Linked DNA regions of Desulfosediminicola ganghwensis. The protein of the gene in region 2 interacts with the protein of the main gene of each other region in a pairwise test. Links are inferred from orthologs where the notes say so. Each region holds a gene or a part of one and is shown on either strand. Other genes may lie near its edges. The genes, in order: serC and selB.

Region 1 (10,293 bases), 210 kb from region 2 along the record:
CCAAACGGCTCTAATTTCATCAGGTAATCAATGGCATTCCCGGACATTACCTCGTCCAGATTACATTCTATGTTGAGAGTGTTGCCTTGAGCACCCTGTAAAATATTCATTTTTTCAAGCTCAACATGGCGACTCATCTCTTCTCTGAAAGATTCTATGTTGTTTGCAGCAATTGATAAGCCGGCAGCCATAGCATGCCCGCCGTATTTTCCCAGGAGATGTGAACAATTGTGAAGACAACCCAGCAGGTCTATTCCCTCAACAGAACGCCCAGACCCTTTGTATGAAGTCGATTCATTTTCACCCTCTTCTGCAAATACAACGGTTGGCTTCCGGTACACATCCACTATTTTTGACGCGACAATACCGATAACTCCCGGGTGAAAATCACCAGCAACTACTATAGCGGATTTTTCAGCAAGGTTACCCCGCTGTATCAATGTTAAAGCAGTTTCTAGGTTATCTGAACAAATAGACTTTCTTCTTTCATTGTATGATTCCAGCTTTTTTGCCAGATCGCTTCCTGAGGTATGGTTGTCACAGGTCATCAGCTCGACAGCGACATCAGCCGTACCAAGTCTTCCAGCGGCATTGATGCGTGGCCCAATTGAAAATCCTATGTCTTCAGAGGTTAAAAGTGAGCCGTAGAGTCCGGCACTCTCCAAGAGATATCGCAAGCCTGGAATTGAAGAATTGGGTAATGCCTCCATACCTGCCCGTACCAGGATACGATTGGTTTCTGTTATTTCCACGAGATCCGATACAGTTCCAAGAGCTACAAAGCCAAGATAATCTTTGAGATTTGGCTTCTCGTTCTCCCTGAAGTACCCATGTTTTTCTAATTCTGACCTGACGGCTGCGGCAAGGTAGAAGGCAACACCAACTCCGGCCAGCTTTTCGCTGGCAAAATCACAACCGTCCTGATTAGGGTTGAGGATTACACAACCAGGTAAATCCCCTAAAGGGAGCTGGTGATGATCTGTGACTATAACTTTTCCACCAAGTTCGAGAATTTCTGCAACTTCCTTGCTGTTTGAAATTCCGCAGTCGACAGTAATGAGAAGGAAATTATCAATTGAATGCGTACTCTTGAGTTGTTCAAACACCTCAGTGTTCAGGCCATAACCATCTTTTAACCTGTTCGGGATATGCCAATATGGTTCAATGCCTAATTTTCTGAAGAAATTTACTAAAAGTGAAGTCGCTGTGGTGCCGTCAACGTCATAATCACCCCAAATGACGATATCATCGCCCTCCTCTACCCCTTTGACAATGCATTCAACTGCCTGCTGCATGCCCTTCATATTTAAAGGATGCGGAAGAGTTTCGAGTTTAGGGTGAAGGAAGCGAAAAATATCCTGATCATCTGTGATGTTTTTTTTGGCGAAGATTTTTTTAATAAGTTCTGGAAGTTCGTCTTGCATATTGTCTCTGGCTTTAAGGAATTTAGTATCTATTTATTGCTGTTTTTGCAGCCAGTTAGACATATGATCAATTATGATTTTTTTGTTTTCAACTTCAAACCATTCAAGATCGGTAATTTTGTTGAACCAGGTATACTGGCGCTTAGCGTATCGCCTGGTATCACGGGCAAGATATTCCATCATTTCCTCGTAATTCCACAATCCGCTCAAGAAGTTCAACATATGCCGGTAACCTATAGACTTCATGGAGTTGAGATTTTCATGATAACCCATCTTGAGGAGCCCCATAACCTCCTCTTCCAATCCCTGTTCAAGCATGATCTCAGAACGCATATTGATACGCTCATAAAGTTTCTGCCGATCGCAGGTTAAACCAACCTGCAAGATGTTATTCACTATCCCGTTTTGCTCTGACTGTTTCTGGCGACGCAGATGCTCAGACCAGGGAACCCCGGATGCAAGGTAAATCTCAAGCCCTCTGATTATTCTCAAAGTATCGTTGGGATGGATTCTATCGGCGCTAATACGGTCACATAGGGATAATTCCTCGTGTAGTTTCGAGGTGCCTTCGCTTGCCGCTCTCAGCTTAAGCTGTTCCCTGATTTCACGATCTTCGGGAACACCGGCAAAGAGACCGTCAACAAGTGCCTTGAGGTAGAGTCCAGTGCCTCCGGTAAGTAAAGGTGTTTTACCTTTTGCAATGATTGCAGCAATTGCGGCGGCAGCTTCTTTGACAAAACGTGCCGCATCATATTCCTCATCGGGGTAAGCAACATCAATAAGATGATGAGGGATCCCCGCCATCTCTTCCGGCTTGATTTTCGCGGTACCGATATCCATGAATTTGTAAACCTGCATGGAGTCAACACTAATGATTTCGCAGTTACAAACCCTGGCTATTTCCAGGGAGAGATCTGTTTTGCCTATAGCTGTGGGACCAACAAGAGCAAGTACCGGGGTGTTCGTCAGTTCTTGGTAAATAGTGTCTGTGGATTCGGTCATCATTTAAAAGTGATATGGTTTGCGAGCTGTGCTGATCGCTTTTCGCCTATTCCAGGTATTTTTTCAAGTTGTTTTATCGTTGTTACCGGACCATACTGCCTGCGGTGTTGCACTATCCGTTCTGCCATGGCAGGACCGATCCCGGGCAGTGTCGACAGAAGCGAGTAGTCAGCGCTATTGATAGGTACAGGTTCAAAGAAAAACGGTGTCAGATGAGAAGCTCTATCTCTATCATCATCAACGGATTCATCATGTTGCTCATTTACAAGTGTCAACTCACCATTTACCTGACGAAGCATTACCTTCTCCGTTACGACAGTGCTGCACCCCAGTTCAGAGTAAAATTGACCTAAAGCTTGGGTTATCAGGTATATGGCAGCTAATACGAGCAGAATCAGCTGATTAGCATCTAGATTACGAAATTCTCTCATTAGATCTGACGTTAATCTCACAATTAGAAGATTGAACCGCATGGATATCTAATCTATCGCATCAGAAGTCACCAGGAGTCTGTTGGATTAAACCCTTTTTGACTAACTCATCGTTATCGAATGAAAAATAATGCTCGCAATGTCAAAAATATGGCTCTGCTTATTTTTCCTTCGATGCCTCGATTTGAGTGAAAATCGCAATAGTCCGACAGTCTCCTAGAATGTATCTTGAAAAGGGATTATTGCAATATTCATTTGCCGCTGTCAGAATTCGATTAGCCAAAAGGAACGTTTTTTCCTTGTGTTGCCTGAAATCTGGCTGTATAAACCTTGCTTCCAGTCAAAAAATGTTACCGAACATCCCTTGATGGGTACAAGGTGCTTTCGGTAAATGCTAAAACCCATGTAAATCAAATCGGATAAGTAAAGTGATGGATTCAGCAAACACATTTAACATAGTACTCGTTCAACCTGAAATTCCACCAAATACCGGCTCTATAGCCAGGCTGTGCGGAGCAACAAAAACCATTCTTCACCTTATTCATCCACTGGGTTTCTCCACTGATGATAAACATTTAAAGCGTGCAGGGCTCGATTATTGGCAATATGTAGACATTGTTTACTGGGATAGCCTTGATGACTTTTTAGAACAGCAGGATGAAAAAAGGCTCTACTTTTTCACCACAAAAACTGACAAGCCTTTTACAGACGCACAATACAAACCCGGTGATTTCCTTATTTTTGGCAGAGAAACAAAAGGGTTGCCTGAAGAGATAAGAACATTGTATTCTGACCGTTGCTATACGTTACCCATGCAAAGTCCTGATATCAGGAGTCTGAATCTAGCAATGACCGCGGGTATCGTCCTCTACGAAGCACTACGACAGAACAATTACACGATTTAAGTTAACAGTTTTCAGTAAGGAAATTGTGTTGTTATCCAAGGAGAATCCTAAAATGCCAGAGAGAGTCTTTAATTTCAGTCCAGGGCCCGCCACCCTTCCCTACGAAGTTCTGCAGCAGGCAAGCAAAGATATTGTCAATTTCAAGGATTCAGGTATCGGACTCATCGAAATCAGCCATCGCTCAAAAGAGTTCATGGCAGTTATCGAAGATGCCGAATCGCTTTTGCGCGAGCTTATGGCGATTCCCGATAACTACAAAGTACTCTTTCTTCAGGGCGGAGCTTCAAGCCAATTTTTTATGGTGCCGATGAATCTTATGGTTGGGAAAAAGGCAACTTATCTCAATACCGGCACCTGGTCAAAAAAGGCCATTAAAGAGGCAAAGCTTTTCGGTGATGTCGATGTGGCATTTTCCAGTGAAGAGGATAGTTTCAATCGCGTGCCAAAGCAGCAGGAATACAGTGTCGCAGATGATTCAGAATTTCTCTATTTTGTCTCGAACAACACCATCTACGGCACCCAGTTTCATGAGATGCCGGAAACTGAAAAGATGCTTGTTTGTGATATGTCTTCCGACATTCTTGCCCGAAAGATAGATGTTTCCAAATTCGGTCTTATATTTGCGGGTGCCCAGAAAAATCTTGGGCCGGCTGGTGTTACCTTGGTGATTATCAGGGAAGATCTTCTTGGTAAAGCACCTGAGAGTACGCCTACCATGCTGAACTATAAGACCCATGCGGATAAAGGGTCTATGTTCAATACCCCCCCTACTTTTCCCATTTACATAGTGGCTGAAGTATTGAAATGGCTGAAGGCTAAGGGTGGTGTCACGGAGATGGAGAAAATCAATCGGGAAAAGGCAGCTCTCATCTATACTGCTATTGATGCCACTGACTATTATCGTGGTCATTCAGATGCTGATTCACGATCAATCATGAATATTTCTTTCAACCTTCCCACGGCTGAACTTGAAGCAAAATTTATCGCCGAAGCAGCCGAAATCGGACTTAACGGACTCAAGGGCCACCGCTCCATAGGTGGATGTCGTGCTTCCATATATAATGCATTCCCAAGGGAAGGCGTTGTCAAACTGGTTGAGTTTATGAAAGAGTTTGAGGCAAAAAATCCCGCATAACAGATGTGCTTAACATGGGGTGTTGCTGTAATGTTTTCGGGCTGGGATACAACACGTTATCCCGGCCCTTTTAGGTCTATAGATTTCTAAAGACTACAACTGAATCACACCAAAAGCAGTGATAAATTCGCCGCTGCGCTGAACTAAGCTGGTTGATTTTCATTTCTTCAAATATCTTATTTAAAGAGGACTATGCATTACGTAGGACAAATCATCCGTCCACCGAGCGAAGCTCATTCGATCATCCTTCAGGTGACTGTGGGCTGCTCACATAACAAGTGCACTTTTTGCGGTGCTTACAAAGATAAGCGCTTTGAAATCAAAGAAGATCCGATTGTGCAAAGTGATTTAGATTTTGCGGCGCAATATTGCCGGAATCAGAACAAGGTCTTTCTTGCAGATGGTGACGCACTTGTTATCCCCTTTAAGAGATTAAAAAAAATATTTTCAGATATTCGGATAAAACTCCCATGGGTAAACCGTATATCTCTTTATGCCAGCGCCAGGTCAATACGAAGCAAAAGTGTCGAACAGCTCGTTGAACTGAAAAAGCTAGGACTTGATCGGGTCTATCTTGGTCTGGAGAGCGGTAATGACAAGGTGCTCGCTTTAGTAAAAAAAGGCGAAACGGCTGAGTCCATGATTGCAGCGTCCGAAAAAATCAGAGAGGCCGGGCTGTTTCTTTCCGCAATGGTTATTTTAGGTTTAGCCGGGCGTGAATTGTCCAGCAAGCATGCGATAGAGACTGCAAAAGTCTTGAATAAGATGCAACCCAAAAGAATTGCTGCTCTGACTCTTATGCTGCTCGACAATACAGAGCTTGCCAGACTCTATCGCGATGGCCGGTTTGAGCTACTCGAGCCATTTGAAATGTTAAAAGAATTGAGATTGTTGATAGACAATCTCGATACGGCCAGTCAGTTTTTTGCCAATCATGCCTCCAATTATCTGCCGATCATGGGACGGGTGCCCAGAGACAGGGAGAAAATGTTGGAAATGATTGATGATGGATTACAGGATACACACCAGCTTGTACCTGAAGGTTTTAGAAGGTTATGACAGAAAAAAAGACAGATTTACGTAATTTTGACCAGGAACAGCTGATTCAGTTTGTGGAGAGCCTGGGACAACCGGCATTTCGAGGTAAACAGATCATGGCATGGCTCTATCGGCCAGGGATAAATGATTTTGCCGAAATGACCGATCTTGCCAAATCTTTTCGAAAAGTATTGGCAGAACACGCATACTTATCGAGTTTTACGAATCCGATTATTGAGAAATCATCGGACGGTTGTGTGAAGTTCGGTTTTATTCTCGATGACGGACACATTATAGAATCGGTGCTCATTCCAGAGCCAGATCGAAATACGCTCTGCATTTCGTCCCAGGTTGGTTGTGCTATGCACTGCTCTTTCTGCCTTACCGGAACAATGGGTTTCAAACGTAATCTCACCGCAAGTGAGATCGTAAACCAGGTCTGTGCAGTACGGGATTATCTGTTGGCACAGCCGGAGGAAGATCTCATCGGCCCCGACAGGGTGACAAACCTGGTATATATGGGCATGGGAGAGCCACTCAATAATCTGAAGAATGTTATCACTTCGCTCTCTATTCTTACGGAACCGAAAGGCCTCGACCTGACTGCTCGCAAGATCACAGTTTCCACCTGCGGAATTGTGCCGAAAATGAGAGAGCTTGGCTTAAACTCAAAGGCCAATCTGGCAATTTCCCTCCACGCGGTGGACGATAACACCCGTGATGCACTTATGCCTGTCAACGAACGATATTCACTCGACGAGTTGTTGCAGGCCTGTAGGGATTTCCCCATGCCGAAGCGTAGACGAATCATGTTCGAGTATATTCTGCTTGCAGGTATTAACGATTCTGATAAGGATGCCAGAATACTGGCTAAAAAACTTCGAGGTATCCCCTGCAAAATCAATCTGTTGCCGTACAATGAATGTGCTGAACTTCCCTATAAGAGTCCACCTCGTGACAGGATGCTGGCATTTCAGAAAATCTTGCTGGACGCTCACTATTCAGTCTTTATAAGAAATAGCAGAGGATCAGATATTTCAGCAGCCTGCGGGCAGTTGGCTGGCAAAGATCAAGCAAGCTAAGGAGGGGCCGATATGGCGTCTGGAGATATGGTTTCGATGCAATTTATGCAAAAAAGCAGTATCTCAAGAAACGGATTGAAAGCTGAGAGATCGCCGATGCTCAAAGCCGCCCCACCCTTTAAAACCTATCCCGATGCTCAACGCTTTAATCTGCCGGAAAAAAGCAGCGGCTTCACACCTCAAGAACCCGATCTGAACAAATTGCTTAAAAAGAGGAGATCTGGTCGGGTTTATTCAAAAGCACCAATAGCTTTTGATTCTCTCGCCCACATTGTCTGGGCAGGACAAGGAGTAACAGCTGCAGCCGGAGACAGGCTTTTTCGTACGGCACCATCAGCCGGAGCTCTCTACCCCATCGAAACCTATCTCTCTGTTCAGAATGTCGACACTCTCTCTCCCGGCCTGTATCATCTCGATGTAACCAACTTGGCCCTCGAATACCTTCAGGAGGGGCATCTGGGGAGCCAGATCACCAGGGCGTGCCTCGATCAAACATTTCTCTCCCAGGCTGCTGTTATATTTATCTGGACAGCAGTTTTTATGAGAACTTTACCCAGATATGGCGATCGCGGTCTCCGGTTCATTTTCATGGAATCAGCTCATATCTGTCAGAATATTCTGCTTGCAGCTGAAGCGAATGATGCCTGGGGGTGTCCGGTTGCAGCTTTTTTTGATGCCGAGATGAATGATATTCTAAAAATTGACGGGGTACATGAGGCAACTATCTACGTGGCTGCTATCGGAAAGCGATAACAATTGGATTGGTTGCAAAAAAACTGCCGATAAGCGAAATTGATTATGACGGATACTGTCACCTACAAGAACCTCTGAGCACTGCCGAAAGGACGTATGATATGCCTGATCTAAAACAACGTATATTGGAAATCATTGCTGAGCCGCATCTTGCCAGTTTTGCGACACTGACATTAGAAATGAAACCCTGGGTAAGATATGTAATTGCTGTTGGTGATGATGATTTGACGATTCGTTTTGCCTCGTATGTTGACTCGAGAAAGATTGAACAGATACGGGCAAACCCGGAAGTGCATATGACTTCCGGGGTATCTGGTTTGGCCGATATGAACCCTTACCTGCAGATTCAGGCGACAGCAACTTTTTCAACAGACCATCACGACAGGCACGGATTCTGGAACGAAAAACTTCGCTCTATCTTTGCCGGACCTGATGACCCGTTGTACTGCGTGGTGATCATATCACCTTACAGAATCGAATATTGCCGACAAGGCCCCTATGAGCCTGATGTGTGGATAAAAATATAAACTCTGCCAGAGGGTGTTTTTCGTTTCTGTTGAATGGCCAATTAGAATGAGCCCGAGCATACCAGAAAATAATATCAAGACAGCAGTGTTTCACGTATCTGAGTGACCAACTCTGACACATCCCTTCAGTCTCTGTATAGATTGAAGGGATGTGTCGTTGCTAAAAGAAGTTACTTAAAATAGTTCAGCAAAGCATGCAAAGTTGTCAACGGATGTGGCGGACAACCGGGGATGTAGAGATCGACAGGAACCAGGCTGTTTAAGTCACCGATGACCTCTTCACTGCCGCGAAACGGGCCGCCTGAAATCGAGCAGCAGCCGCTTGCAATAACGACCTTGGGCGACGGCACCGCCTCATAAGTATCTATAAGTGCCTGCCGCATATTGCGCGAAATTGGCCCGGTGACATGAATACCATCTGCGTGTCGCGGAGATGCGACAATATCAATACCAAATCGAGAGAGGTCAAAAAACGGTGTATTAAGTACATTGGTATCAGCTTCGCAGGAATTGCAACCCGCTGCCGAGACCTGGCGAAGCTGAAGAGAACGTCCAAAGAGTTTTTTGAAGTGCTGTTTTGAGTGATCAGCCAAAGCTGGCAGTGCCCCACCGGTAACAAGATCTTCCCGGTTCGCTGCCCCTAGTTCAAAATTTTCGCTGAAGCTGACAAATGCACCCCCTTCCCCTTCCACCGATTCGCATTGACCGCAAAAGGTACAACGCCCCAGATCAATAGTTTTTTCCGTAGCGTCAATTGCTTCCTGCGGGCATATACAAACACACTCAGCTATAACATCTGCACTGCAATCTGTGTTGATTACCGGCATCCCTCGATAGCGATGATACAGAGCAATAGGCTCTTTGGGGTACTTTGAGGTTTTGTTCCCCTGCTCAAGTTTGTTCTTTAGTATTTTCAGCATAGTTCAAACCTTATATATCACTCATTGCGGTTTAACCGTTTTACAGATCAAAGCCGCAGTAAGAAAGATTGTAGCTCTTGTTGCAGAGCGGGAAGTCAGAAATTTCCTGATTGCGAAGAGACATTGCCAGGCCGGTCCAGTTATGAAAAGACGGATCTTTAATCTTATAGCGCTGCACCTTGCTTTTATCATCGGTAAGGATGCAATGTGACACTTCCCCCCTCCATCCCTCGTTTATGGTCACCACGAACGAATTCGGGCTAAGAGCGCACTCCTGCATATGAACAGGCTTTTCGGTTGTATCTATTGAATCCAACAGCATGGTTATGAGTTTCAGTGAATGCATGATCTCTTCACGTCTCACCGTTGCCCTGCTGTTCACATCACCGCTGGTTACCTCATTTGTATTAGCAGGCAACTCTGCATAGCATTCCGTCGGGAACGCTACTCGCGCATCATAAGCTATGCCGCAGGCTCTGCCGGAATAACCCACCAACCCAAGATCCTTGGCCATCTTATGCTCTACCATACCAGTATGTTCAAATCGGGCCTGAACGGTGTGGGCGCTGAATAGCAAATCACAGACATTTTCAATTTCAGGCGTAATTTCAGCAAGCTTATCGCGAATCAACTGTCGTTGTTCCTCGCCCATAACCAGCGCAACACCACCGGGTCGAACCAGCCCTTTTCCAAAACGGTTACCGCTCAAGACCTGTAGCAGATTGAGAAATTCACCCCGGATTCTTCCGAAATATGCTGCCGGCGGGTTAAAAGCCACATCTCCACTCAGCGCTCCCAGGTCACCAATATGGTTGGCTATCCGTTCAAGCTCAAGAGCTATGGTGCGTACGATACTCGCACCTTTATCTACACTCTTACCAGCGAGTCCCTCAAAAGCCTGGCTGAAACAGAGTGTATGGGCAATGGTCGTATCACCTGCGATTGATTCACAGATACCGGGATAACGCTTCTGAGGCAGGGTCGGCAACAGTTTTTCTATGCCGCGATGCTGGTAACCAAGCTGAATCTCAAGGTGCAATACCTCTTCACCGGCACACTGAAAACGAAAATGTCCG
Region 2 (17,128 bases):
TCCCATATGACTATCGGCTCAATCTGACTGGTTGATGGACATTTGCTAATGAGGGAGTAAAAACTCATGCAGATGCTCAACCAGCCTCTCTCGTAAAATGGGTTTCATCAAATAGGCCTGACACCGTCCAAGCGTAAAAGCATTCATGATGCTCTGCGGATCATCCAGAGCGGTGGTCATGAAAACCTTGGCAGACTCTTCTTCGACAATGTTCTGTTCATGCTCAATACGCCTCAGCCAATTAAGCACTTCATGTCCGTCCATGCCCGGCATCATGATATCCAGGCAAACAAGATCATATCTCTCGTTTTTCTTATACTTCTCGGTAAGCATATGCAACGCTGCATGCCCATCCGCCACTGCATCACACACTGCATACGGTGCTAAGTATTCAGACAACAAGGTACGACTTATGTAATCGTCTTCTACAATTAACGCTTTCATTTTTGTTGACACCACAATCGACCCCTTCTACGACATCACTATTGCATTTACGCGTCGCACTGCGTATAAGATATACCAATGATTTACACATATTCAAACAAAAAGCTCACTCAGATTAGCGATTCCCTATCCGAGGTATGCCGCCTTTACTAATCCAACAAGTCGAAGAGTTTTGCAGGGAAAATTTCAATTTTCAACCTGACGACAAGATTATTGTCGCTATTTCGGGCGGTATTGATTCCACCGCTCTACTTCACCTGCTTCATGAATCACGTTTTCAGCTTCGCCTCATGGCTGTCTATGTCGACCATGGTCTTCGCCCGCATGAAACAGATGCTGAAATAGAGTTCGTACAGCAATGTGCCGAGCACCTTGCCATCCCCTTCATCGCCAGGCGGGTAAATGTCGCAGCTCTCCAGAAAGAGCGTAAATGCTCACCGGAAGAAGCCGCCAGAATCGCCCGTTACAACGAACTTGAATTATTGCGACAGCAATACACTGCCGACTATATAGCCGTAGCCCACACTGCCGACGACCAGGCTGAGGAAATACTCATTCGTCTTATCCGCGGTACAGGCCTCAAGGGACTATCCGGCATGACTCCTGTAAACGGACATATTATTCGACCTCTGCTTGCCCGGACCAAGGGTTCACTGGCTGCCTATCTCAAAGAAACAAACTTTGGCTTTTGCCATGACTCATCCAATGATGAGCGAACCTTTCTACGTAACAAGGTCCGACTGGATCTGCTGCCACTTCTTGAAAAAGATTTCAACCCCTCCATCCGCAATACCCTGTTACAGACTGCAGAGATCCTCCAACAGGATGAAGCCCTGTTGGCACAAATCAGTGATGCGCATTTTCAACAACTCGCTGTCTTGAATCGGGACGGGGCTGACAATCTGCAACATCTTGATCTGAGCCTGTCACGGTCGAGAGCAGAGCACCCGGCTATCCTCAGGAGAATACTCGAATTAAGTTGCTGGAAGATCGGCAACAGGCCTACTTTTCGTACCATTGCCCAACTTCAGGCCCTTATCGATAAAGGGGTTAACGGCTCACAGCTTCACCTGTCGCATGGACTTCGGGTACATCTTGTCGATGATGCCATCCGTTTTTTCTACCCTTCAGGAAAAAAGAGTTACAGGGGGAATGGCATGTCGACACCGGCAACCTTTGAGCATACGTTTGACGGCCCCTCTTGTCTGCATCTGCCCGAACTGGGCCTGGAAATATCGCTTGAGATACTCGACAGACAAAACTGCAATCTCAACCAACCCGCTACCCTGTTTGCCAATGCGGATGAGCTGACCTTTCCGCTAACTCTACGCTCAGCGCATCCCGGCGAAAGATTCCGCCCTCTCGGCAGTCCCGGTAAGAAAAAAGTTACCCGGATTCTCAGCGATATGAAAATCCGGGCAGAAAAACGTGCTAACTATCCTGTGCTGACCTGCGGTGATCACCTGATTGCCATTGTCGGAGCGAAACTCTCAGATGAATATAAGCTTACTCCCGCAACTCAGAAGGTTTTGGCAATCAGCTACCACACAAAACCATGATTACGCTTTTTTACGCAGAATACGCTTGTCGCCAACTCTGATGGTGAGCTTGATACGATCAAGATATTCAAGAATCGGGATGGAGAACTTACGGGTCAAGCCGGTAAGATTTTTAAAGCCAGGGGCATCAATCTCGCCTTCTTTTTTCATAACTTCGGTGACTTGTGCCACCAACTTGTCAATCAACCCTTTATCATAATAGAGGGTCTCACTGATTTTAACCAGCTTCCCTTCCCGCAGCAGTACATCGAGTACCTGCTTGACCATCTTTTCTGAATACTCAGAGAATTTCTCCATGGTGTCGCGCACCGTGGGAGTTGAAAGACCACTGGTCACATACCAGGCGAGCAACTCTTGCTGAAGCTCTTCCTCATCCGCCTTCAGTGCTACTTCGTGCCCGGCCAGATGCAGCATAGACTCTTCCTGTACCACTTCGTTTTTACGAAGCAGTTCATTCAAACAGTACGTAAACACCTTCTGGTCAATTGATTTACCTAGTGACAGACGCAACTCTTCCCGCACCAAGCCGACCTGCAAGGGGTGGGAAGCGTGATATTTTTTGAGTGACTCCAGGATTTCGAGTTTGGTTTTCTCCGCAATCTCCACATCCACATATCTCTGACTGGCCGAGTCGACCACCACCATTTTTTTAGTGGAGATCGGATCATTCAGGGCTTTTTTCAAGTGCTTGCCAAAAAGCCCCAAACGGATTGCCAGATCATCAAAAGTAAGTCCGTGCGCGCCACTCTCTTTCAAAAACATCAGGGTACGATCTTCAAGGCTCCCTTCCATCAGGATCTGAAACACTTCCTGATTGTAGGTTCGATCCGACTCTGTGAGACGTTTTCTTTTCCGCGGCGAGACATTACCGATTATCTCACCACCACCAATTGTTGCCACAGGTGAGTAGCTTCTCACTACGAAGTGATCACCACTCCACACAGCAATAGGTTTTTCCAGCAGAATCTGCACCCCAACCTCCTGGCCCGGCTCTAACTCATCACGATCAAGCAACGAAATACGACCTAAAATCTCGGCAGTCCCAAGGTGTATGCGAACCCTGCTACGATGCTTCAACGCTTTTTCATTAGATCCAAGATACAGAAATCTGCAATCGAGCATGTAGTTTTCCTGCAAGGAGCCTGGCGTGGCGATCACCATACCGCGCTCCACCGTGGCCGTATCGACACCCTGCAGATTAATGGCGGTCCGGTGACCGGCCTCGACGGTTTCCACCGCCGCTGAATGCACCTGGATACCACGCACCTTCGCGACCTGATCTGTCGGATAAATGCGCAGATCTTCACCTACACTCACCCGGCCGGAGATGGATGTACCGGTGACTACGGCACCAAACCCTTTCATGGCAAAAATTCTATCCACCGGCAAACGAAACGGACCGAAGACTTCTTTGAACTGGTGCTGACGAACAAACTCATCCAGGGTGTTCAGTACAATGTCTATGCCTTCCCCGGTTATAGAGGAAACGGGTATAATTGGGGCTTCCTCTAAAAAGGAGTCCTCGCAGAACTCCCTGATCTCCTCTTCAACCATTTCCAGCCAGTCTTCATCCACCATATCCTTCTTGGTGAGGATGATCATGCCCTGCTTTACACCGAGAAGACGGCAAATTTCGAAATGCTCAACGGTTTGCGGCATGATGCCTTCATCCGCAGCAATAATGAATGCTACAAGGTCCATACCGGTCGCCCCGGCGACCATATTTTTCACAAATTTCTCATGCCCCGGAACGTCAACAATACCAAGCCTGTGACCGCATGGCAGATCGAGGTGAGCAAAACCAAGCTCAATTGTGATTCCTCTTTTCTTCTCCTCTTTAAGACGATCTGTCTCAATTCCAGTCAGGGCACGAATAAGGCTGGTTTTGCCATGATCGACATGGCCGGCTGTTCCAAGTACAATTTCACGCATGGGGCAGTATCAGGGGCTTTTATTGTTATTTTACGGGTTAAAGAAATGGGTTTCCGTTTTTTTCCTGGCCAATAGTGGATTGACTGCCACCATAGCCATGTCCCGGCCACACAACAGTGTCTTCAGGCAGTACCAGTAACCGCTTGCGAATGGATTCGATAAGTTCCTTATGAGAACCGCCAGGGAAGTCTGTTCTGCCAAGTCCCCCGACAAACAAGGTGTCACCAGTAATAAGATTATCACCGTTCAGTAAACACATTCCACCTGGTGTATGCCCGGGCGTGTGAATGACCTGCATCTCCTCATCACCGATGGTAATCATATCTCCGTCTTCAACTTCAACATCAGCAGGAGGCGAGGCTTCGAGCCCTAACATAGAGAAATAACCTGCCACTTCGGCTTTACCGAAAAACTCCGAATCCGCTTTGTGCATCACAATTTCAGCACCTGTTGCTTCTTTCAGGGCTCTGTTGCCACAAACATGATCGGGGTGGCCATGGGTAGCAATAATATATTGCAGAGACAACCCAGTCGCTTTGAGCTCGGCAAGAATCTGATCAACATCACCACCCGGGTCTATGACTGCAGCTTTTTTCGTTGCCGGGCAAGCAGCGATATAACAGCATACCCCCATCGAACCAACAATAATTTGCTGTATTTGAAGCACGCTCACTAACCTCTTAATAGTAATTTATAGCTTCGGGGGTATTATGACCACACTGCTCATAACAACCCCGTTTCAATACTGACCTCAGGAACCGCAGTCGCAACCGCAACCAGCCATAGGTAAAATGACAGGTGCTGCCACCGGTGGTAAACGTAGCTCAACGGCATCAACAACCTTGCCGAATGCGACAATCGCAGGGCTATCACCTTCAGAAGAGAGGTATGGTGTACCATCATCACCTGCCATAACCACTTTGGGATCCATTGGGACCCTGCCAAGAAATGGCAGCTCAAATTCGCGGGCAATTTCCTCGCCACCACCTGATTTGAAAATATCCACGGTCTCATTACAGTGCGGACAGACAAAACCGGACATATTTTCCACCACACCGGCAACATCAAGATTTACCACTTTACAGAAATTAATAGATTTACGAACATCTGCAAGAGCTACTTTCTGAGGGGTGGTTACAACCACAGCTTTCAGATTTGGAATAGTCTGGGCAACTGAAAGTGGCTCATCGCCGGTTCCTGGAGGTGCATCAATAACAAGATAGTCCAGCTCACCCCAATCCATATCAGAGATAAATTGTCTGATCGCCTGGATTTTGATGGGACCCCGCCAGATGATTGCCTCATCTCTGTCCTTCATCATGTACTCTAATGAAACCACCTTGAGGTTGTCGTTATAATTGAGCGGTGGCACCAGATCGTTCTTTGATTTCGGAGGTTGAAGGTTTCCTTTGAGATCGAGCATCCGCACCACATCCGGACCGTGCAGATCCACATCCATCAAGCCAACCTTGTGACCTCGGTTCGCTAAAGCCAGGGCAAGGTTGACCGAAACGGTGGATTTACCCACCCCGCCCTTACCACTCATAACCAGTATCTTATTCTTGATCTTACCAAGTGATGTGGTGATGGCATTCTCCTGCTGGGCCATTGCCGCCTGCTGTGATTCTTTACTACTGCCACAACCTGCGGTGCTGCTGGAACAGGAACTACTTCCACATGAATCTGACATTATACGACCTCCAGGTATTCCAGGCCAACGTGAACATGCTTAAAAATACTCTATGCTGTTCTGGTGGGTTCTACATGGAAATCACGTTGTAGCCCCTCTTGCAAAACAACCGGAATAGCTCAATGTTCAAACAGGTCTGGAGAAATAAATGATATGTGTTTCAGGGCCATAGCCCATGTTCTACAGGGCCGGTTTGCACGGCCCACTCTACAGTAATGCTGTTGTCCGGAAATGCAAATGAAATCCTCCTGATCCGGGATCTATTTTTCGACACTCCTAACATTTCTCAATCAAGCCCGGGACCTTTTCTGCGCTTTTTGTTGCGCAATTCTGGCTGAGTCCGTATTATGAGAGATTGACTTTAACCTAAATAACCTTGAAATTTTTCCTTTATTTCAAAAATCTGGCAGGAATAGCTATGCTAAGCTGGTTTAAAAAGAAATTCACTAAACAAGAAGCTAAAAAACCAAGTGAGGATCAGAAAATCCCGGTCGCGCCACGCGAAATGGGAGAAACTACTCCTCAATTGGACGAAGATACCATAACCCAGGTTGAAGAATCAGTCTCTACTGCCGAACACGTAGAGGTAGAGGAACCTATCGATAGTTCTGCTGATTCCGATACAGATCTCGTTGAACGCAAAATCACATCGCAAGATGAGCTGGAGACATCAGACAACCAGACTATTGAACTTAAAGATTCTATTGAACAGCCTACAGAGCCTGAAAGCAGCGAAATCGCAGCTTCAGAAACTCCTGCAGAAGCTGAGATTGTGGACCAACCTGATGAGCTCCCAGTTAGCACAGAACAGGCTCAGGAAATTGAGCGTGATCTGCCAGAGCCCGAGACTGAGGTCAAATCACCGCTTGAAGTACTCGGAGAACCTGCAACCAAGCCAAAAGAGAAAGGCTTCTTCTCAAAACTTTCTGATCGTCTCACCAGGACCCGCGAGAACTTCACCTATCAACTTGATTCCCTCTTTCTTGGCAAGAAGCTGATCGATGCTGATCTTCTCGATGACCTCGAGGAACTACTCATCACCGCAGACCTTGGTGTTTCAACTACCCAGGAGATTCTTGATTATGCCAGAAAAAAGGTAAAAAGAGACGCTCTCTCGGACCCTGCAGCCCTTAAAGATATCATCAAAGAGAAATTAAAGTCATTTATCGTCGATTATCAATCTGATGCCGCACTGGTTATGCCGGACAAGGGGCCTTTTGTCATTATGGTAGTTGGGGTCAACGGTGTAGGCAAAACCACCACCATTGGTAAAATCGCTCACAAATTCAAGCAATCCAAGCAGTCAGTACTGCTCGTCGCAGCCGATACCTTCCGTGCTGCAGCCAGCTCTCAGTTAAAAATATGGGGAGAGCGGAACAACGTACCTGTTATCGCCCAGCACGAAGGTGCGGATCCTTCATCTGTAGTATATGACGGTATCGCTCACGCAACAGCCAAGGGATATGACGTTGTTCTGGTTGATACCGCCGGCAGATTGCATACCCAGACTAACCTGATGGAAGAGCTTAAGAAAATCAAAAGGGTCATGGCTAAGCAGCTCAAAGGTGCGCCACACGAAGTTATGCTGGTAGTTGATGCCACCACCGGCCAGAACGGTATCTCCCAGGCAAAGCTTTTCGACGCCGCAGTAGATCTGACAGGGATAACACTGACTAAACTGGACGGTACCGCTAAAGGCGGTATTGTGGCTAATATCTGTAAAGAACTAAAAACTCCTATCCGTTTTATCGGTGTTGGCGAACAACTTGAGGATCTCAGGGATTTTGATCCTGATGAATTCATCGAGGCCCTCTTCGCCGGCAAGGAAGTTTCATAAAGCTAAGGAAAACCAACAATGCAATATCAACGTCGGCAGCAACCTGGATGCGGTGGCTGCCTGCTCATTATACTGCTCATAGTCTTCGTCACAGGGGGGGCTCCTGCACTCATCAACTTTATGGGCGCCCTGTTTTTCTCAGGCATAGCTGGTGTCTTAATTTTTCTCGCTCTTTTCTGGGGCTTTTCATTCTGGGTAAAAAGAAAGGTTGCCACCTACGAGCAATCCCAGACCGAGAGCCATAACCGCTTCGTCTGGCTGCTTGTTCACATTCTGGTACACATCGCCCGCATAGACGGCCAGATTACTCGCGATGAAGTTCAGACCATTCAAAGATTCTTCCAGCATAATCTGCGCTATAACCAGACGAAGATGCTCTGGCTGAAAGAGCTAATTAAACAGGCGACAGCCTCTGAAGTCTCTCTGCAGACACTGTTGCAGGAATTTAAGAGCAACTTCGCCTATGAGCCCCGGCTTATACTGCTGGAGCTTGTCTATCAAGTGCTCTACACCAAATCCACTGTACCTGAGAGTGAACTCAAAATCGCCCGGGACATTGCAGCATTTCTTGATATTTCAGTATATGACCAGCGTACCATAGAGGCTAAATATAAGTATCGAAGCCACCAGCAAACTGCCAGAACCATAGACAGAGCTGCCCAATACTATGCCGTTCTGGGTCTTGAACCTGAGGCATCTGAGGATGAAATCAAAAAAGCCTACAGAAAACTCAGTATGAAATATCACCCTGATAAGGTTCGCCACCTTGGTGATGAATTCAGAAATGTTGCGGAAGAGAAAATGAAAGAGATCAATGCCGCCTATGATTTCTTTAAAAAGCAGTAAAGTAGTCACAGGCAAACGTAGCACCCCGAGATAAAACGATTTGAAAATCCCGGTACTTCCCTTACAGGTGCTACCGGTTTTTTTAGAATTTCACTGTAAGGAGAATACGAAATGTCCATTTCTTTGAAAATGAAGGGATTTGCCGAAAAATCCTCGTGGATCAGAAAGATGTTTGAAGAAGGCGCACGACTCAAAGCTGAATTCGGTGCTGAAAACGTTTTCGATTTCAGTTTGGGAAATCCTGATGCTCCACCACCCGCAGAGTTTTACGACGTTATTCAGCGAAGAGCAGCGGACACCAGCCCCGGCGTTCACTCTTATATGCCCAACAACGGCTATCCCTTTGTACGGGAAGCTATCGCTGCCAAGATGAGTAAAGAGCAGCAGGTCACCATTGACCCTGCCGATATGCTTATGACCTGTGGTGCCGCTGGTGGCTTGAACGTGGTTATAAAGGCTCTGCTGAACCCCGGCGAAGAGGTGATCATCCTGGCACCATTTTTTGTCGAATACCATTTCTATGTCGACAACCATGGTGGGGTTACCAAAATCGTAGAAACCGATGAGGAATTCAACCTCGACCTGAAGGCGATCGAAGAAGCTATTACCGAAAAGACCAAAGCGATTATCATCAACTCGCCAAATAATCCCACCGGCCAGGTTTATTCACAGGAAGCACTTAAAGAACTGGGTCTGCTGCTGGATCAAGCCGGCAAAAAATTCGGCACCACCATTTATATGCTTTCTGATGAGCCATATCGCAAAATCATTTTCGATGGTTTCAGCGTACCTTCCATTTTTGCCGCCTACCGCAACAGCATAATCGTTTCCAGCTACTCTAAAGACCTGTCACTGCCGGGTGAACGAATCGGCTACCTCGCTGTCCACCCTGAGGCAGAAGAAAAAGCATTGCTGGTAGGTGCCCTGAACCTTGCGAATAGAATCCTCGGCTTCGTCAACGCCCCGGCCCTGATGCAACGGGTTGTAGCTGAACTCCAGGAGGCGTCAGTCGATAACTCCATCTACTCAAGAAGACGCGACTTGTTCTGCAAGATACTCGATGATGCCGGCTTCGAGTACCTCCCGCCAAAAGGCGCCTTCTATATATTCCCCAAGACTCCGATTGAGGACGACGCAAAATTTTGTGCGATCCTGCAGGAGGAGAAGATTCTGGCAGTTCCTGGAAGAGGTTTCGGTAAACCAGGCTTTATGCGTCTCGCATTCTGCGTTCCGGATGAGGTGATTGCCAATTCAGCCGAAGCATTCAAGCGAGCCATGGCTAAAGCTCAATCTCTGTAATTCGTAAATAGAGTTACCTGAAAAAAAAGAGAACACCCCAATGGCTGATGCCATTGGGGTGTTTTGGGTAACAGACATAATCCTTGCAGTTTTCACTGAATATCGTCTAAAAACCGCAGATACTCCCTATTCGCCAGCAACAACTCTCTGCCGGCCTCAATTGCTCCATCAACCTGTTTACCCGTTAAAGAAAAGGTAGTCGGTATCTGATTGAGAAAAAAGCGCTGCTCCTCATCCGTAACCTGATTAAAATCCAGCTCGACAAAGTAGTGTTCCACCTCCCGAGTCTCGTCCGAAAGCTCTTGCGCCCAATCCTGCAGCGCAGTGTTCAACAAATCCATAGTTGCTGCATTATAGCGGTGTAACTGAATATCTGTAACAGCACCCATAAATTGCTCAACTCCAGGAGGACTTTTGCTCTGTTCTAATTCGTACTGGGGTCTGGTAGAGGCATTGACCGATATAACAAGAAGTTTTGAGGCAACTGGAGCCCCTCTTATTTCGCCGAACAACTCGCGGATTCCTCCGGCAGCATCGACGGTTTCATACAGCGCCAGCAGACCAAGGTTATCAGTTATTCCACCATCCACCAAATGTATGTAGGGACGTTGCTTTTTATCAGCATAGCTTGACAGGCCGTCAAGTAAATGCCTGGTCTGATGACTCTGCCCTGTGTGATCAGCAACTGCCTGGATGAAGGGTGATGGTGGCGGACAATCCTGATAATTTTTCAGAACTACCGGATTAAAAAGTACAGGAACCGCACTTGAAGCAGTTACGGCTCTGGCAACCGGATAGGAACTGATATCAGAGCAAAGCAGCGAAAAATAGTTTTGGGTGAACGCAAAACGAATGCCAGCGCCGAGGTCCGAGGCATTTATGATGATAAAGGGGCCGTCAGCACGATTTAAATCCGCAAAGGTCGCTCCATCAAAAAGCACCTTTTCGTAATAACTAATCGCTGTCTCAGTACGACCATGCTCGGAGAACCAGCTCCTTGGACTTAAAATCCTTGATAGGAGTTCGGAAGCAACATCTCTGCGTAAAAATCGTTTCTCGTAATCGGAAAAAACCCGATCCCCATGGAGACCGAAGTAGGCCGCGGTAAAGCTGCCGCCTGAAACAGATGTTATCACATCCACCTCATCCAGTAAGCGGCCTGCCCTGCCCTCTATCATCAGGTCAGTGTCACGTAATGCCTCCAGGACACCATAGGACATTGCTGCAGCACGGCTGCCACCTCCTGAAAAAGCCAGAATGACAGCGAAATCATCCTGCGTCGAATTATTCCCTATCCGTCCAAAACCATACGACTCTTTCTCCCCGTATGTCGGCAACCCGGCAATATTACTTATTTTACCTTGAGTTGCGCATCCGGAGAGAAACAATAGAACAACCAGCAGCCAATAGTGCATGAGCTGATACCTGTTGAGTCCATTGATGGCAAGGTTCGATATCACAAAAGTGATTATTTTTTCTTACCACCTGATTTTTCTTTAAAAATCAGCTGAATGGGAACCTTGTCCAGGCCAAGTCCGTCACGAAACTTGTTGGAAAGATATCGCTGGTACGAGAAATGCACACCTTTGGCGCTATTGCTCATAACGACAAATTTTGGCGGTCTGGTGCCAACCTGTGAGGTGTAGAAGAATTTGAGGCGCTTATTTTTGTAAATAGGCGGCGTATGTGCTTCCGTGGCTTCCTGCAATAACTTGTTCAGGGCAGCGGTTGGGAATTTTGCCTTGTATTGACGGTACACAGCACCAATCACCGGAAAGAGACGCTTCACGCCAAAGCCGGTCATGGCGGATACCTTCAAAAGCGGGGCAAATCCCACGAAAGGTAATTGTCTGCCGATCTCTGCCAAGAGGTGATCCTGACGCTTCTTGTCATCCTTGATCAGATCCCATTTATTAACGAGAATAATGAGACCCCGGCCATGATCGAGCGCATAACCGATAACCTTGGTATCCTGCTCGGTGATTCCTTCATCGGCATCAATCAGGATAACCGCTACGTCACATTTTTCCAGTGAAGCCAGCGATTTGAGAATACTGAATTTCTCAAGCTTATCCTTGGTCTTGCCTTTCCGGCGGATTCCTGCGGTGTCGATCAGCAAATAGCTGAATTTACCGTGGGTAAGTATGGTATCGACAGAATCACGGGTGGTGCCGGAAATCTCTGAAACCACCATTCGCTCCTCACCGACAATCCGATTGATCATCGATGATTTGCCTACGTTGGGGCGACCAAAAAACGCGACCTTGATAGTATCATCCGGTAGTTCCGGCCCACTATCACCTTCGTCGATGGTCTTAACCAGACCATCCATCAGGTCGTTAAAACCATAGGCATGCTCTGCAGATAACGGCCAGATCATCTCTATACCCAACTCATAGAATTGAGAGAGAATCTCCATTTCCTGCTTGGGAGTATCGATCTTATTGACTACGTGGTAGATCGGCTTGTCGATTCTACGCAGCAGTTCAACAACTTCGTAATCCGCAGGGGTAAGGCCTTGTTTACCATCCATGAGAAAGATTATGATATCAGCTTCCTCAATGGCAGCCAGCGCTTGCTCGCGGATATGGTTTACCAGCAAGTCTTCGGGGTTGTCATCGATACCACCGGTATCGACGAGAATAAATGTTCGATCTCCCCAGACTACCCGTTCATAGTGGCGGTCACGGGTAACACCCGGTGTGGGATCGACGATTGCATTGCGAGATTTGGTAACCCTGTTGAACATGGTCGATTTACCCACATTCGGGCGACCTATCAGGGCTATGATTGGACATGTTGGATTTGCCATAATTTATATTCCTTTGTTGAAGCAAAGGGTGGTTGTAACCGATAGTAAGAAACTTTGCATCCTTTTCCCGCAAAATCAGGCAAAACAGGCCAGAATCAACGACAGGCCACAACTCTTGCCATTTTCTTTTCTGCCATACAACCAGTTAAGGCTTTTGTTTTTTAATTACCCGTGAAATCAGTCGTGGTATTGAAATAATTTCTAAGAATCCAGCCATAAACAGGCGACACTAAAACATCAATAAGGAATAATCACTGTTCAGAGAGAATATCACGTGCCTTCTTGAGCACCCCGGCAAGAACTGTACACACTGGTGTATCAGAAACAGCCATCTGCTCAGCAACCAGTATTGTCAGAGATCGTACTGCAGGCTCAATATAATCCTTAAAAAACAGCTTGCCACGCACATTACTTAAGAATGCAAATGCACCTATAATCTGAAGGTTGCGCTGTATAGCAAGTAACAAATATTGCCGATAAAATTCATCTTTGCTAATTCCACTCATTCCACTGAGCTGGAGATGGTAATAGTCAAACAATTCTCTCTGGAACCAATTCGGCAGGTCAACATAGGGATCGATCAACAATGATGCAAGATCATAACCTAACGGCCCGAACCTACCTCCCTGGTAATCGATTATGCGCGCATCACCGTTGGTTATCATCACATTTCTTGACTGGAAATCCCGGTGCAACAAATAGTCTATCGGAATTCCTGAGACGTGTTCTGCAAGCATCCCAAATTCATCAATAAGACCATCGGGCACTTCCTGTTTCAATAAGCCCTGCCAGAACGCACGAAGAAAATAACCTGACTCCCGCTCGAGCATAAGCTCACGGTCATATCTTGGCGTATCCCAACACCAATCCTGGCAAAAGCCGCGAACGCCATCACACTGCAGGGTAAGAAGCTGATCTATGGTTTTCCGGTAGTACTCACGGGCAGCAACCGCATCCTGATCGTTGTTAAGATCCAGCCGTATTATCAGGCTTTGGAGATGCACATCCCCCAAATCTTCATAAACCAGCAGGTAATGCCGGGGATCAAAGCCACAGATTTCCGGTACGGAAACCCCAACCTGCTGCAGATGAGAACCAATCTTCCAGCTCGAAACCGCCTCGGCACATTCTTTCTCACCAGCATCTTTTGCCGGTGCAACAGCGACATATCGATGTCCTGCACCAGACTCGACCCTCCAGAACCTGCGGATCGAGCCGTCACTGCTCATCGCCTTGACACGGACTTCAGCCTTACTGGTTCCCTGCTTTTCTAAAAGCAGGTTTTCGATAGCTTCGTGCATTTTATCAGAATATTTCAATATCGAACCTGCCTCTGGTCATCCCTTTCACTCATCTTACATGTTGCTGCCAACTTATAAGCCATCCGGACTAATCGATATAAGCTCATTGTCGGCGATGTGTCCAATGGGTAACTCCACCCCGTCCCAGACAACTGTACGAGACAGCTTCACATCCTGAATCTTCGATGCACCAAGTGCACACCAGTCCGCAAGCTTATTTTCTCCAACGACAGTCAGCTTGTCACTCACCAGAAAAGCATTGTCATCCTGATATTCAAAGTCCTGCCATCGGGGAATCTTGCCGGTCAGTAATCCTTCATGCAGTTCCAGATAATCGTCAGGGGTTCCCATATCAGTCCAGAAACAGTCATCGGCTCGGAATACGCCAAGCTGAACCCGTTCTTCAAGCAGTTTCCGATAATGACCGATTATGCAACTGTTCGCACCATCAGGCAGCGATTCGAGAATAGACGGATCCAACACCTGCAGACCGGTAAACGCCAGTTTTCTACCCGCTGCATCGGCTGCAAAGCTTTTAACACGACCACCTGCGACAGTAACCTTATTGAACCTGCTGCAATTATGCATGGCCATGGTCACTGCACAATCATTGCCAGCGTGTTCCTTCATCACCTGACGATAGTCGATAGTGTGATAGATATCACCATTGGTAACCAGAAGGGGCTCATCAGCCATATGTTTCAGTGCGTAGCGCAAGCCACCGCCAGTTCCGAGAATGGTCTCTTCCGATTGAACCACAACCCCTTCAAAACCGGCCAACGCAGACTCAATCTGATTTCGCAGATGATGGCAATTAACAATAATTCGGGAAAAACCAAACCGCTGCAATCGCCTGATTGTGAGTAACAGCAACGGTTGGTTCAGAATTGGGAAGAGTGGTTTGGGCTTTACCCTGGTATGGGGTAGTAGCCGGGTGCCAAAACCGGCTGCGAGGATCATTGCCTGCACGGGGACCTCCAATTCAGCGTAAAATCAGCCCAATAAGTTGAACAACACATCTAGAACAGCAGCGTGCCGTCAGGCTGTTCCGTCACTCCAACAACTATGATGCCTGCATCGTTCGCAGCGCGAACCATTGCCTCACGATCAAACAACAGTGCCTGGCCAGCTTCTACAGCCAACACAGACCCCTTAACACTATGTAATGACTCAATGGTCTGAATACCGGTCGCCGGCAAATCAAAACGAAAATCCTGATCCGGCTTTTTGACTTTGACAACGACAGCTTTTTCTTTTGCCAACGCACCACCACGTTTAATTGCCGCGTCGGTGCCTTCGATAGCCTCAACAGCAACCACTGTGAGATCGCGAACCACTACACATTGACCGATATCAAGCCTGCCAATCGCCCTGGCATGCTGCCAGCCAAATTCGATGTCCCGGCGCTGCTGTTTGGAGGGCTTTTTTCTGGTCAGTACTCCGTGAGGAAACAGCAAATGTTCAAGATACATGGTCGATTCACGGACCTTGATACCATCCTTTTCAAGAACAGCAGCTATCGCGCGCAAGATGGCATCATCCTGCTTGGAATCAATCTTGTTCCAGAGGGTAAGAGCCTTCAGGTCCGGCATGATATCCCGAAATATCTGGGTCTTGGTGATTGTTCCAAGAAATACCGTTTCAGCGACACCATGGGACTTGAACCAGGAAATCAACTTGCCCAGCTGTCCAAGTTTTATCCAACAGACATCATCCGCTGCATCCGCTACCCGCTGGTCCGTCTCATTTTTATGGGCAATAACCATCACCCGGCGACCTGCCTTCCGGGCCGCCTCGATAAAAAGCAGAGGAAACTGACCTCCACCGGCGATTATACCAATAGTATTTGGATCGATTGCCATATTACCCATCAATTTTCAGTACGTCGTACAACACCACGCTTAGAACTCTCGAAAAATTCGATAAGCTGGGCAACTTCATCGCAATCGGTAATTTCCATTTTTGCCTGTTCCAGCGCATCTTTTAGTAACAGATCCGGTGATCTGAAGATGATTCTGAAGGCTGTATCCAGTTTGCTGATTGTTTCTTTGCTGAAACCGTTTCTCTTGAGACCTATTTTATTCAAGCCGGAGATTCTGGTTCTGTTTCTGGTGCCGGCAATAATCACAAAAGGTGCGACATCCAGGCTGATTCCAGATACTCCACCAATATAACTGAATGAACCGATACGGCAGAACTGGTGTATCGCAACAAGGCCACCGATAGAGGCGCGATCTCCCACTTCAACATGGCCTGCCAGGGTGGCCACGTTGGCAAGAATGATATTGTTGCCAAGTTTACAGTCATGGGCGATATGCGTATATGCCATGAGCAGGTTGGAGTTACCGATAATGGTTTTTCCCGGGCCTTGCGGTGTTCCTCTATGAATAGAAGCATACTCACGAATCTGGTTATCGTCTCCGACAATCAGTTCGGTAGGTTCCCCTTTGTAGCTGAGATCCTGCGGAGCACCTCCCACCTTGGCGAAAGAGCTTATAAGGTTCCTCTTCCCTATAGTTGTGGGGCCCGAGATAACGGCGTGGGGCTCTACCGTGGTTCCTTCATCTATGCAGACTCCGGCTTCAATTACGGCATAAGGGCCCACAACTACAGAACTATCGAGTTCAGCTTTGGGGTCAACAACTGCTGTTGGATGGATATTCATAATGTACCAAGTTTAAAATGTTTTGTTTTTTCAACAACAAACATGAAATTTTCTGCTGCCAATAAATCACATCAAAGTCCGAAGGTCTACAATTTCTTAATATAACACTGATCGTACCGATGGCCATCTACCCACGCAGATCATGACTTTTCGGCAATAGGGTAAATGGCCATCAATCTCTTTTCAGTGCTACCTGGAGACTAAGAGTAGGACGCCATCATTTCGGCTTCGGCAACCAAAGCGTCATCTACATACGCCTTGGCTTCCATAACCATGATGTTTCTTTTCTTTTTCAGAAGTTTTACTTTATATATCAACTGATCTCCTGGAACTACCGGCTTTCTGAAACGTGCTTTGTCTATTCCGGCAAAAAAGATCAGCTTGTTGCCTATGGCATCCTGATCGGCATAAAAAGTCATAATACAGCCAACCTGGGCAAGACCTTCAAGGATGAGTACACCCGGCATAACAGGCTTACCTGGGAAATGTCCCTGGAAGAACTGTTCGTTGATGGTCACGTTTTTCAGCGCTGTGACTTCCTCACCAACTTTCATATCCAGAACCCTGTCCACTAGAAGAAACGGATACCTGTGAGGTACCAGATCCATAATGCCTACAATATCTATATTTTCCGGAGCGGGGATCTCGCTCATACTCTCTCTCCTTTATCTAATTTCATTTCTCATTTTTTGATATGTCTTCCTGTAGAGCGGCAACTGCTTTTTTCAGCTTCCGCACATCGC

The links.
Region 1: the proteins of selB (region 2) and serC interact in binary tests that used the Escherichia coli proteins (3 or more experiments, as listed by UniProt). The link is inferred for Desulfosediminicola ganghwensis from one-to-one orthologs.

What each region holds. Positions count from the first base shown.
Region 1 is NZ_CP050699.1:3,502,005-3,512,297, forward strand. What follows is about bases 2,956-5,855. They hold serC (3-phosphoserine/phosphohydroxythreonine transaminase), read left to right. Parts: upstream 2,956-3,814; coding sequence 3,815-4,897; downstream 4,898-5,855. Other genes in these bases: trmL (tRNA (uridine(34)/cytosine(34)/5-carboxymethylaminomethyluridine(34)-2'-O)-methyltransferase TrmL), read left to right, coding at 3,289-3,762; FCL45_RS14925 (radical SAM protein), read left to right, coding at 5,090-5,855. In the rest of the region: single-stranded-DNA-specific exonuclease RecJ, read right to left, coding at 1-1,424; tRNA (adenosine(37)-N6)-dimethylallyltransferase MiaA, read right to left, coding at 1,458-2,429; FCL45_RS14910 (helix-hairpin-helix domain-containing protein), read right to left, coding at 2,426-2,725; more of FCL45_RS14925, read left to right, coding at 5,856-5,956; dual-specificity RNA methyltransferase RlmN, read left to right, coding at 5,953-7,017; FCL45_RS14935 (SagB/ThcOx family dehydrogenase), read left to right, coding at 7,030-7,770; FCL45_RS14940 (pyridoxamine 5'-phosphate oxidase family protein), read left to right, coding at 7,872-8,297; FCL45_RS14945 (NADH-quinone oxidoreductase subunit B family protein), read right to left, coding at 8,468-9,217; FCL45_RS14950 (hydrogenase large subunit), read right to left, coding at 9,258-10,293. UniProt on the Escherichia coli protein: Catalyzes the reversible conversion of 3-phosphohydroxypyruvate to phosphoserine and of 3-hydroxy-2-oxo-4-phosphonooxybutanoate to phosphohydroxythreonine. Is involved in both pyridoxine and serine biosynthesis.
Region 2 is NZ_CP050699.1:3,716,340-3,733,467, forward strand. Bases 1,470-4,389 are described here. They hold selB (selenocysteine-specific translation elongation factor), read right to left. Parts: upstream 3,936-4,389; coding sequence 2,004-3,935; downstream 1,470-2,003. Other genes in these bases: tilS (tRNA lysidine(34) synthetase TilS), read left to right, coding at 1,470-2,003; FCL45_RS15850 (MBL fold metallo-hydrolase), read right to left, coding at 3,973-4,389. In the rest of the region: FCL45_RS15830 (Hpt domain-containing protein), read right to left, coding at 1-6; FCL45_RS15835 (response regulator), read right to left, coding at 46-444; more of tilS, read left to right, coding at 582-1,469; more of FCL45_RS15850, read right to left, coding at 4,390-4,602; FCL45_RS15855 (Mrp/NBP35 family ATP-binding protein), read right to left, coding at 4,687-5,625; signal recognition particle-docking protein FtsY, read left to right, coding at 6,044-7,462; FCL45_RS25325 (DnaJ domain-containing protein), read left to right, coding at 7,481-8,308; FCL45_RS15870 (pyridoxal phosphate-dependent aminotransferase), read left to right, coding at 8,420-9,607; FCL45_RS15875 (patatin-like phospholipase family protein), read right to left, coding at 9,700-11,022; ribosome biogenesis GTPase Der, read right to left, coding at 11,076-12,419; FCL45_RS15885 (aminoglycoside phosphotransferase family protein), read right to left, coding at 12,671-13,738; FCL45_RS15890 (nucleotidyltransferase family protein), read right to left, coding at 13,793-14,680; FCL45_RS15895 (LpxI family protein), read right to left, coding at 14,740-15,582; lpxA (acyl-ACP--UDP-N-acetylglucosamine O-acyltransferase), read right to left, coding at 15,591-16,385; 3-hydroxyacyl-ACP dehydratase FabZ, read right to left, coding at 16,586-17,038; lpxD (UDP-3-O-(3-hydroxymyristoyl)glucosamine N-acyltransferase), read right to left, coding at 17,061-17,128. UniProt on the Escherichia coli protein: Translation factor necessary for the incorporation of selenocysteine into proteins. It probably replaces EF-Tu for the insertion of selenocysteine directed by the UGA codon. SelB binds GTP and GDP.